DNA from 3 places in the Roseixanthobacter psychrophilus genome. Region 2 is predicted to be linked to each of the others. Evidence: predicted binding sites of a transcription regulator. Region 2 holds the regulator's gene; each other region holds the start of a gene.
The links. Region 2 encodes PhoB, which activates phosphate uptake and scavenging genes when phosphate is short. Its sites were predicted from a motif close to TGTCATNNANCTGTCAT; they were not measured.
Positions count from the first base shown of each region.

Region 1 (3,780 bases), on a different contig from region 2:
GCTTCGGTCTTCACGCCGGTGAGCAGCGCGCGGGCGAAGGAGGCCGGGCCGTAGGCGGCGATCTGGACGTTGCCGGCGCGCTGGCCTTCGATGACCGCCGCATAATCGTTGGCGACGCGCAGGGTCACCTTCACGCCGAGCTCCTTGGAGAGATAGTCCATGAGCGGCTGGTAGCGATCCGTGACGCCCGAGGCGTTCTCGGCCGGGATGACCGCGAACACCAGCTCGGGATACTTGGCCTTCCAATCCTGGGCGGCGGCGGCGCCGGCGAAGCCGGCCGAGAGCACCGCGGCGGTCGCCACGGTCATGAGGGTACGACGGGTCAGCATGTCTCGCTCCTTGAGGATGCGGGGTATGGAAAAACGCGGGGTATGGAAACGCTTGAAGTCACGCGTACGTCTTGGGAACCGCGCGCGGCGGGCCGCGCGAAGAGGATCGGGTCTCTGCACCACGCACGGGCGTGCCGGCAGGTGGCGGGCGGCTGCACGCGACACACTGGCGGCACGACCACATGGCGTGCACGTACGCGGGGGGCGCGCGCGGCACGCACCCCTTTCGAGCCCGGCGCGGAGGTCCCGCGGCCGGAGCGGCGCCGCCTCACACGGTGGCGGTTCCCGGCGCCAGGGCGCCTTCGAATTCGGGTTCGGCCGGGGCGCCTTCGAGGTCCATGACCTCGCCGGCCTCCAGCCCATAGAGTTCGCGCGCCACCCCTTCGGTGAGGGCTTCGGGCGCGCCGTCGAACACCACGCGGCCGCCCGCCATGCCCACCAGGCGGTCGCAATAGGTGCGCGCGAGATCGAGCGAGTGCAGGTTGCACATCACGGTGATGCCGAAATGCTTGTTGATGCGCAGCAGCGCGTCCATCACCACCTTGGTGTTGCGCGGGTCGAGCGAGGCGATGGGCTCGTCGGCCAGGATCAGCCCCGGCTCCTGCACCAGGGCGCGGGCGATGGCCACCCGCTGCTGCTGCCCGCCGGAGAGGCTGTCGGCGCGCTGGGCGGCGAGCTGGGCGATGTCGAATTGGTCGAGCGCGGTCAGGGCAATGGCCTTGTCCTGCTCGCTCCACACTTTGCTGAGGGCGCGCCAGCGGGGCATGGTGGACAGGCGGCCCATGAGCACGTTGGTGAGCACGTCGAGCCGGCCCACCAGGTTGAATTGCTGGAAGATCATGGCGGCCTGGGCGCGCCACAGCCTGAGGTCCCGGCCCTTGAGGGCGGTGACGTCGACGCCGTCGTAACGGATGGCGCCGCTGCTGGAATTCTGGAGGCGATTAATCATGCGCAGCAAGGTGGACTTGCCTGCGCCCGAACGGCCGATCACGCCGATAAAGGCGCCCTGACCGATCTCTAGGTTGACGTTCGACACGGCGACCTTATCGCCAAATCGGCAGGTCAGCCCTTCGATCACCATCATCGGTTTTGCTCCGGTGCTTACCGGGCAGATCCTTAGGGGTGCGCCGCAACAGTCTTATGACACTGGGGTGATCGGACGCCGCCGCAGCCTTGCAAATCCTTCAAGGCGAAGCTTCATAAATCTGTCACTGATGGCGCGAGGCTGCGTCACAGCTCAATTGTCGCAACAAAAAGACATTTAGGGTCAAAGACCTAGCGGACCGTCCGTCCGGCGCGGTGGCGGATCCTTCCCGAGGGGAAGATGGTGCGAACGCGATGGATAAAAAAATGCGCACCGCGGCAAGGGGGGCAGGACATGCGCGCGGATGGCGGAGGAGGCACGCGGCGCCGGAGAGTTCGTCTCCAGCGCCGCGCTGATCGACCTTGCCCTTCGTGATTTTTGGTCTTCTGCGAAGGCGGCTTGGGCGTGTGGCCAAACTCAGAACATGCCCAGGAGCACCGCGCCGATCACGGCAAAAGCGCTGCTCACTTTCAACACGTCGAGTATCGAGCCCAGGTCCACTTCCCAAGTCCTTTTTTGGTCGATCTCCGCGCGAAGCTTAACAAAGAAGAAAAAATGGAAAAGCAAATAACGCTGCCGCAGCGCGGTTGAATATTCTGCGCTGCAGCGCGCCTTTCAGAGAATTGAGCGATCCCGCACGCTTAGCAGTTTCGCACTGCACTTTGATGGATGCTGATATATTGTATTTCAGTTTTGGATCGCGCGTTCCACCAGCGCGGCGACGGTGAGGGCCGTGCGATCCCGCCCAAAACGCCCCACGACCTGCACCCCCATGGGCATGCCATTGGCGCCGGAAAGGCCGGTCACGTTCACCGTCGGGGTGCCCATCAGCGTCCACAGTCGGTTGAAGATGGCGGAACCGGTGGTGCCATAGCCTTCCGGCGCGGTGCCGGGGGCGGAGAAGGTGAGGATGGCGTCGTAATCGGCGAAGAAGTCGCCGAGCCGCTGGCGCGCCCGCTTGGCGGTGCGCCTTGCGCTATCATAGGCGTCCGGCTCGATCAGCGCCGCCTGCTCCAGATGGCGCGCCAGCAGCGGCGAGAGCATGTGGCGCAGCCGGTCGTATTCGTCCGCGAACGAAATGGCGGCCTCGAAATCCTGGATCGTCGTATGGATCGTATCGGCGGCTTCCAGTTCCGGCGGCAGGTCGATCTCGGTGACGCTCGCTCCGGCGGCGGCGACCGCGCGGGCGGCCGCGTCGAGCGCGGCATGGGCGTCGGCGTCGGCCTGGTCGGCGCGCGGCGTGCGGATCACGGCGATGCGCGGCGCCTGCGCCACCTCATTGCCGATATCGAGGTCGCGTCCGGTCATGCCGGCGACGGCGAAGGCCACGTCCTGCACCCGGGCGCCGAACAGGCCGATGGTGTCGAGATGCCAGGAAAAGGTCTTCATGCCCAAGGTCGGCAAGGTGCGGAAGGTGGGCTTGTAGCCGGTGACGCCGCAATAGGACGCCGGCCGCACCACCGAACCACCGGTCTGGGTGCCGATGGCGAACGGCACCATGCCGGCCGCGACCGCCGCCGCCGAGCCGGCGGAGGAGCCGCCCGGCGTATGGCTGAGGCGGTGCGGATTGCGCGTGCCGCTGGGCTGCAGGAAGGCGAATTCCGTGGTCACCGTCTTGCCCAGCAGCACCGCGCCGCCGCGCTTCGCCTGGGTCACCACCGGCGCGTCGGCCGCCGGCCGATGTCCCGCATAGGCGGGGGAATTATATTCGGTGGGCAGTTCGCGGGTGTCGAGGATGTCCTTCACCGCGAACGGCACGCCGGCCAGCGGGCGGTCGGCCCGGCCCGGCACCTGCGCGGCGGCGCGGGCCGCGTCGAGGTCGAGGGCCGCGAAGGCGCGCACGTCTTCCTCATGCTCGGCAATCGCCTGCGCGCACAAGTTCACAAGGTCGAGGGGCGTGAGGCGGCCGGATCGCACATCGTGGGCAAGGTCGCGGGCGAAAAGCATGGGAAGGTCTTTCTTTTTTGGTTCGCAGGCCTGGATAAGGTGAAGCGGCTTCAGGGCCGTGAGAGAATATGGCGACCGGTCCGGGCGGCTTCGTCATACACCCGGGTATCGCCCGGCCGCTCGGAATAGCAGGTCGACGCGACCACCGGCTTTCCCGCCGCGATCAGGTCCGACACGGTGACGAATCCATAGCCTTTCGCCCGCAGCGCCGGAATCAATTGCCGGAGAGCCTCGGCGGTGTGCTTGCCGCGCCCGTTGGCGTGCATCAGCACGATGGAGCCGGGGCGGATCGCACGCAGCATATTCTGCGCCATCAAAGTGGCACCGAGGAAGGCGGGATCGGCGGAATCCACGTCCCACTGGATCGCGAGATGGCCGGTCTCGTTCACATAGTTCATCGATTCGGCGCTGCACGAGCCG
Region 1 is NZ_JBAFWT010000011.1:19,172-22,951, forward strand. Features, by position in the region: gene phnD (phosphonate ABC transporter substrate-binding protein) at 1-329, opposite strand, end outside; gene phnC (phosphonate ABC transporter ATP-binding protein) at 598-1,413, opposite strand; gene V5F77_RS12210 (hypothetical protein) at 1,718-1,984, shown strand; gene V5F77_RS12215 (amidase) at 2,101-3,360, opposite strand; gene V5F77_RS12220 (polysaccharide deacetylase family protein) at 3,411-3,780, opposite strand, start outside.
Region 1: phnC (phosphonate ABC transporter ATP-binding protein) is a predicted target of PhoB. The motif match lies at 1,459-1,475, and genes of this name have one in related genera.

Region 2 (3,780 bases):
GCACAACGAGCCGGATCGGCCGGTTTGGATAATCTTGCTGCACGGGCGCCTGCGCCTGTGCCGCCCCTGAAAACAAAGTGGCGGCCACGGCAACGATGCCTAGGATTTTCTTCATGCTTGGGTCTCCTCGGCGCGCATCTTAAGGCAAGATTACGCTGAGGAAGAAGCCCCTCACCTATTCGACCATCGGCGCAGCTTGGAGGAGCGGAGCAGCCGATCCGGCGCCACCTGGCACACGTTCCGATCAGATTGAGTGGCCCATCTGATCGGTGAACCTTCTCTATCCAAGAGTTGGAGCGGGATTCGCCGCCGAGCGCGATTGAGCCTGAGCGGCTCCGGCGCTAGCGCGAAGGGAAATTGCCGCAGCTGTATCCGACGAAACAATCCGGATTGTCCCAGGTCGGAACGAAGGCCGGGGTCGTGGCCCCATCCGGGCCGCAGAAGCTGCCGTCGCGCACATAGCGGTCGTAGGTGGTCGGTGAGTTGCGGATGATCGCCGCGCCCGAGCGGGCGATGATCGACGCGGCTTCCGCGCAATTCAGCGGCGGCGAGATCTCACCCGCCCTAGCGCTGGTGAAGGCCGAGGCGAGCAGCATGCCACCGAGGCACACCGCCAGGAGCGCGTTCCAGCGGCGCACGGCGCTGGCGTTGGATGCCGTCCGCACGCGGGATACGGACGCGGAGAACGGCGGCAGGGGATGGGACTCTTGGGCCATAGCGCAGGGTCTCGTGAAGACTGGAGGCCAAATCCTCCGTTGCCTTCACGTTTAGCCATGGCCCCATCGGGCGGCCATCACACGGGAGGACGCCGATATCCTCGTTTGGGATGACCTACCGCAACCTTCGGATGATGCCGCCTTGAGCGCGGACCGCATCATACCAGCGGCTTCCGAACGGGGCCGGGAGGGCTACGCTCAGGCGCCGCGCTAGCTTGACCGAAGGCCCAAGCTTGGCCGAAGACCCATGAGTCAACCCATGGGCCTTCCTCGTCATCCGCTCAGTGAACGCGGGCGAACATCTCGTTGAAGGAATAGCCGGCGCCACGGACGGTGCGGATCGGATCCGACTGGCGCCCGCGATTGATCGCCTTGCGCAGCCGGCCGACATGCACGTCCACGGTGCGCTCGTCGATATAGACGTCCTGCCCCCACACCCCGTCGAGCAATTGCTCCCGTGAGAACACCCGTCCTGGGCTCTGCATGAGGAATTCCAGCAGGCGGAATTCGGTTGGCCCGAGATGCACCTCGCGGCCGGAGCGGTGCACCCGGTGGGTCTCCCGGTCCAGCTCGATGTCGCCGGCCCGCAGTAGGGTGGCGACATGCTCCGGCTTCGCCCGGCGCAGCAGGGCGCGCACGCGCGCCAACAGTTCCGGCACGGAGAAGGGCTTCACCACATAATCGTCAGCCCCGGTAGCAAGGCCGCGCACGCGCTCGGTCTCGTCGCCCCTTGCGGTGAGCATGATGACTGGCAGGCGTTCCGTTTCCGGACGGGTGCGCAGGCGGCGGCACAGTTCGATGCCCGATAACCCCGGCAGCATCCAGTCGAGGATCACGAGATCCGGCACGCTTTCGCGCAACCGGGTCTCGGCCTCGTCGCCACGTCCGACGCTTTCGACGAAATAGCCCTCGGACTCCAGATTGTAGCGGAGCAGAAGGGTCAGCGGTTCCTCGTCCTCGATAATCAAGATACGCGCAGCCACAGATTTTACCCCTGAAGGCTAACCCCCGGGAAAGCAACGGTGGTCTCACTGGAGACATCCGCCTTCGGGCGTTCGTCCGACAATACCTGGCCGGACACCATGTAATAGATGGTTTCCGCGATATTGGTCGCGTGGTCGCCGATGCGCTCGATGTTCTTCGCGCAGAACAGCAGATGCGTGCACACCGAGATGTTGCGCGGATCTTCCATCATATAGGTGAGAAGCTCGCGGAACAGGGACGTGTACATGGTGTCGATGCCGCTGTCGCGCACCCACACGTCCACGGCCTTGGCCTTGTCGCGGCTGGCATAGGCGTCCAGCACTTCCTTGAGCTGCTCAAGCACCAGGTCGGACATGTGCTCGACGCCGCGCACCAGCTTCTGGGGATGGTATTCCCCTTCGATGGCGAGCACGCGCTTGCCCACGTTCTTGGCGAGATCGCCGATGCGTTCCAGGTCGGAAGCAATGCGGATCGAAGCCACCACGTCACGCAGGTCGCTGGCGACCGGCTGACGCTTGGCGATGCAGAGGATGGCCTTTTCCTCGATTTCCCGCTGCAGGTGATCGACGCTCGTGTCGAGCAGGATCACCCGCTGGGCGGCGGCGGTATCGCGGCGGATCAGGGCGCCGACGGCATCGGCCACCATGCGCTCGGACTGGCCACCCATTTCGACGACCTTGCGGCCGATCTCCTTCAGCTCGGCATCGAAGGCCGAGACGGTATGGTCGGACATCTCGCAGATCCTTGTTCGCTCAGCCGAAGCGGCCGGTGATGTAGTCGCGGGTCTTGATCTGCTTGGGATTGGTGAAGATCACGTCGGATGGCGCGACTTCAACCAATTCTCCCAGATAGAAGAAGGCCGTGATATCGGCGCAGCGCGCCGCCTGCTGCATGTTGTGGGTCACGATGACGATCGTGAAATCCTGCTTCAACTCGTCGATCAGATCTTCGATCTTCGAGGTGGAGATCGGGTCGAGCGCCGAGGTGGGCTCGTCCAGCAGGATCACTTCCGGCTGCACGGCGATGGTGCGGGCGATGCACAGGCGCTGCTGCTGGCCGCCGGACATGCCGAGCGCCGAGGTGTGCAGGCGGTCCTTGGTCTCTTCCCAGATGGCGGCCTTGCGCAGGCAGCTTTCCACCCGCTCGTCCATCTTCGCCTTGTTGAGGCTCTCGTGCAGGCGCACGCCGAAGGCGATGTTGTCATAGATCGACATGGGGAACGGGGTCGGCTTCTGGAACACCATGCCGATGCGCGTGCGCACGACGGTCGGGTCCAGGTCCTTGCCGACGATGTTCACCCCATCGAACATGACGCCACCCTCGGCGCGCTGGCCGGGATAGAGATCGTACATGCGGTTGAACACGCGCAGCAAGGTGGACTTGCCGCAGCCCGAGGGACCGATCATCGCGGTGACGCGCTTCTCGGGGATCTCGAAATTGATGTTCTTCAGCGCATGGTTCTGCCCGTAATAGAAATCGAGCTTCTCCACCTTGATCTTGGTCGGCGCCTGCACCGCATCGGGCTTGGCCGAGACGGACGATGCGATGTTGAAGGTGGGGTCCACTGCGGAATTCATCTTCGGCCTCTTGGATCTTGATGTGCGGTTGTCCAGGGGTCCAGGCGCTCAGCCCGCCCGGGCGAGGAAGAGACGGGAGACGATGTTCAGCACCAGCACGGACACCGTGATGAGCAGGGCACCGGCCCAGGCCAGGGCAACCCAGTCATCGAAGGGGCTGCCGGCATATTGATAGATGGCGATGGGTAAGCTCGCCATCGGCGCCGACAGATCGGTCGACCATGAATTGTTGCCTAGCGAGGTGAACAGCAGCGGCGCGGTCTCGCCGGCGGCGCGGGCGATGGAGAGCAGGACGCCGGTCATGATCCCGGCGCGCGCAGCGCGCCAGGTCACCATCATCACGACCTTCCATTGAGGCGCACCGAGCGCATAGGCCGCTTCGCGCAAGCCGATGGGCACCAGGTTCAGCATGTCCTCCGTGGTCCGCACCACCACCGGGATCACAAGGATCGCCAGTGCCGCCGAGCCGGCCCAGCCGGAGAACCCGCCGAACGGGTTGACGA
Region 2 is NZ_JBAFWT010000024.1:30,465-34,244, reverse strand. Features, by position in the region: gene V5F77_RS18950 (tripartite tricarboxylate transporter substrate binding protein) at 1-115, opposite strand, end outside; gene V5F77_RS18945 (hypothetical protein) at 342-716, opposite strand; gene phoB (phosphate regulon transcriptional regulator PhoB) at 998-1,699, opposite strand; gene phoU (phosphate signaling complex protein PhoU) at 1,705-2,433, opposite strand; gene pstB (phosphate ABC transporter ATP-binding protein PstB) at 2,453-3,277, opposite strand; gene pstA (phosphate ABC transporter permease PstA) at 3,326-3,780, opposite strand, start outside.

Region 3 (3,780 bases), on a different contig from region 2:
CGTGCGGGGGAGGGGTGGGAGAGGCGGGGAAAGGGCAGAGTGCCTGTCCGTCCCTGTGAATTCTGGGGACCGTAACCCGTAACTTCAGCCCAATGTCCGCCCGCTCGTTTCGCGGAAAAAACGTTCTGCGGAATTTGCAAAGTTCTATGCGATAACGGGCAATGACGGCGCCGAACAATGAGAACAATGTGAGCGTTCCCGGTAAACTGGAGGTCCAGCGGAATGTTTCACGTGAAACATTTTCGCGGCTGGAAACCATCGCATCTTTGCTAACCAAATGGCAGAAAACGATAAATCTGGTTTCCCCGGCAACGATCCCGGACCTGTGGACCCGCCATATCGCCGATTCGCTCCAACTCGTTAACCATGTCGGCGAAAATGTTCGCGCCTGGGTTGATCTTGGGTCCGGCGGCGGATTCCCCGGCCTCGTCGTTGCGGCCGTCCTGGCCGAGCGGGAAGGCGGGTACGTCGATCTGGTGGAGAGCGACAGCCGCAAGGCGGCCTTCCTGCGGGAGGCGGCGCGGGTCGCCGATCTGCCCGTTACCGTGCATCCCCAGCGCATCGAGCAGGTTGCGGTGGCCCTTGCGCCGGGAAAACAAATTGTATCCGCGCGCGCATTGGCCCCGCTGCCGAAGCTGCTGGAGCTGACCGCGCCGTTTTTCGCGGCAGGCGCCATCGGGATATTTCCCAAGGGCAAGGACTGGCAGCGCGAATTGACCGAAGCGCGCAAAGACTGGACACTCGACCTCGAACTGCGCGACAGCCTCAGCGACCCCCATGGGAAGATCCTGGTTGTCGCGCGCGCCCTTAAAGCGGTCCCGTCCCCGGCCGTCCCCGGCGGACACATACGCGGAAGCGCACATGACTGACCCATCCGTCACCGCCCCCATCGTCGGCGGCGTCACGCCGCGCATCCTGGCGCTGGCGAACCAGAAGGGCGGGGTGGGCAAGACCACCACGGCCATCAATCTCGGCACCGCCCTTGCCGCCATCGGCGAGTGCGTGCTGGTGGTCGATCTCGATCCGCAGGGCAATGCCTCCACCGGCCTCGGCATCGATCGCGGGCGGCGCAAGCTGTCCACCTATGATGTGCTGAGCGGGGAGGCGACGATGGCGCAGGCGATCGTCGATTCCGGCGTTCCCTCGCTTTATGTCGCGCCCTCCACCCTCGATCTGTCCGGGCTGGAACTGGAGATTGCCAGCGAGCGCGACCGCGCCTTCCGCCTGCGCAATGCCTTGAGGGACATGGTGAATGATCCGGCGGCGCCGAAATTCACTTATGTGCTGATCGATTGCCCGCCCTCGCTCTCGCTCATCACGGTGAACGCCATGGCGGCGGCCCATGCGATCCTGGTGCCGCTGCAATGCGAGTTCTTCGCCTTGGAGGGTCTCTCCCAATTGCTGAAGACCGTGGAACAGGCGCGCACCGCGCTGAACCCGGATCTCGTCATCCACGGCATCGTGCTGACCATGTATGACGCGCGCAACAATCTGTCCGACCAAGTGGTGGCCGATGTGCGCCAGTTCATGGGCGATAAGGTCTATGAGACCGTGATCCCGCGCAATGTGCGGGTCTCGGAAGCGCCGTCCTATGGCAAGCCGGTGCTGCTGTACGATCTGAAATGCGCCGGGTCCCAGGCCTATCTGCGGCTGGCCTCGGAAGTCATCCAGCGCGAGCGGGCCGCCCGCGCCGTCGCGGCCTGAGGCGGCATAGTCATTCCGGGTGATGCGGTCCGAGAGTATGGGGAAGAAGAACATGGCGGAAGAAGGCCGCTCGCGGCTCGGCCGGGGGCTCGCGGCTTTGATCGGCGACATGGGGCAGGACGACCAGCGTCCCGCCCCGAGCCAGAAGAACCTCGGCACGCGCAAGGTGCCGATCGAGTTCGTTCGGGCCAATCCGCGCAATCCGCGCCGCACCTTCCTGGAGGAGGGGCTGGACGATCTGGCGAATTCCATCCGCGAGAAGGGCATCATCCAGCCCATCGTGGTGCGGCCGGTGGCGGACCATCCCGGCAGCTTCGAGATCGTCGCCGGCGAGCGGCGCTGGCGCGCGGCCCAGCGCGCCGGCCTGCACGAGGTGCCGGTGGTGGTGGTGGAACTCACCGACCGCGAGGCTTTGGAAGTCGCCATCATCGAGAATGTGCAGCGCGCCGACCTGAACCCGATCGAAGAAGGGCAGGGCTATGAGGCGCTGATGGCGCAGTTCGATTATACCCAGCTCGATCTTTCCAAGGTCATCGGCAAGAGCCGCTCGCACATCACCAACACCCTGCGGCTGCTGAAGCTTCCCGAAAGCGTGAAGAGCTATCTCACCGACGGGCGCCTTTCCGCCGGCCACGCCCGCGCCCTGCTCGGCTATGACGATCCCGCAACCATCGCCCGCGAGGTGGTGGAGAAGGGCCTCAGCGTCCGCGACGTGGAGGCGATGAGCAAGGTGAAGGCTGCGCTCGCCGCCAAGCCGACCCCGCCGGAAAAGGATGCCGACACCCGTGCCCTGGAAAAGCGGCTCACCGACGCCCTGGGGCTGGCCGTGAGCCTACAGGTGAAGGGCGAAGCGGGCGAGTTGCGCATCCGCTACGGCGACCTCGACCAGCTCGACCTGATCTGCCGGCGCCTCGGCCTCGGCTGAACGGTCTTTTCCCTCTCCCGACCGAGCCCGCTTCCGTCCCGGCGCATGCTGCGCCGCGTCATTCCTGTGTCACGGCCCGATGCGAGGTAACCGGCGGTTCAGGTCGGTTGACGAGGGGGTTCGATGACGGCGCACACAGCGGCCAAGCCCGCGCACGCCCATGCGGCACATACCCACGCCCATAGCGAAAAGCCAGTAAGGCTCGACCGGAAGAACGGGGCGCCGGAAGTCTTCATCTTCTTCGCCCTGCTGGTCGGCGGCCTGTCCTATACGGTGTGGTCCATCTGGACCGACGTCCAGGCGGCGTCTCCCGGCGTGCTTACTTTCGCGCCCTTCATGCTGTTGCTGCTGGCGCTGCTGATCGCCCTCGGCTTTGAATTCGTGAACGGCTTCCACGACACCGCCAATGCGGTGGCGACCGTGATCTATACCAATTCTCTCCCGGCTCATTTCGCCGTGGTCTGGTCCGGCGGCTGGAATTTCGTCGGTGTGCTGGTGTCGAGCGGCGCGGTGGCATTCGGCATCGTCTCGCTGCTGCCGGTGGAGCTGATCCTGCACGTGGGCAGCGGTGCCGGCATGGCGATGGTGTTCGCGCTGCTGATCGCCGCCATCATCTGGAACCTTGGAACCTGGTATCTCGGCCTGCCGGCCTCCTCGTCCCACACGCTGATCGGCTCGATCATCGGCGTCGGCATCGCCAACCAGCTCATCCAGGGCAAGAGCGGCGTCGCCGGCGTGGATTGGAGCCAGGCGGCGAATGTCGGTTATGCCCTGCTGTTCTCGCCCATTGTCGGCTTCTTCGCCGCCGGCCTGCTGCTGCTCACCATGAAGGTGCTGGTCAAGAATCCGGCGCTCTATGCCGAGCCCAAGCCCCATCATCCCCCGCCGTGGTGGATCCGCGGCCTGCTGGTGCTCACCTGCACCGGCGTGTCCTTCGCCCACGGCTCGAACGACGGGCAGAAGGGCATGGGCCTGATCATGCTGATCCTGATCGGCATCGTTCCCACCGCCTACGCCTTGAACCGGGCCATCGATTCTACCGACGTGGCACAGTTCCGTGCCCTCGCCACGGTCACGGAAGCCTCGCTGCTGAAGGCCGCGAACAATGCGCCGGTGCCGGCTGATCCCCGCGAGGCGCTGACGGAATATGT
Region 3 is NZ_JBAFWT010000005.1:175,610-179,389, forward strand. Features, by position in the region: gene rsmG (16S rRNA (guanine(527)-N(7))-methyltransferase RsmG) at 162-869, shown strand; gene V5F77_RS07615 (ParA family protein) at 862-1,704, shown strand; gene V5F77_RS07620 (ParB/RepB/Spo0J family partition protein) at 1,757-2,629, shown strand; gene V5F77_RS07625 (inorganic phosphate transporter) at 2,753-3,780, shown strand, end outside.
Region 3: V5F77_RS07625 (inorganic phosphate transporter) is a predicted target of PhoB. The motif match lies at 2,686-2,702, and genes of this name have one in related genera.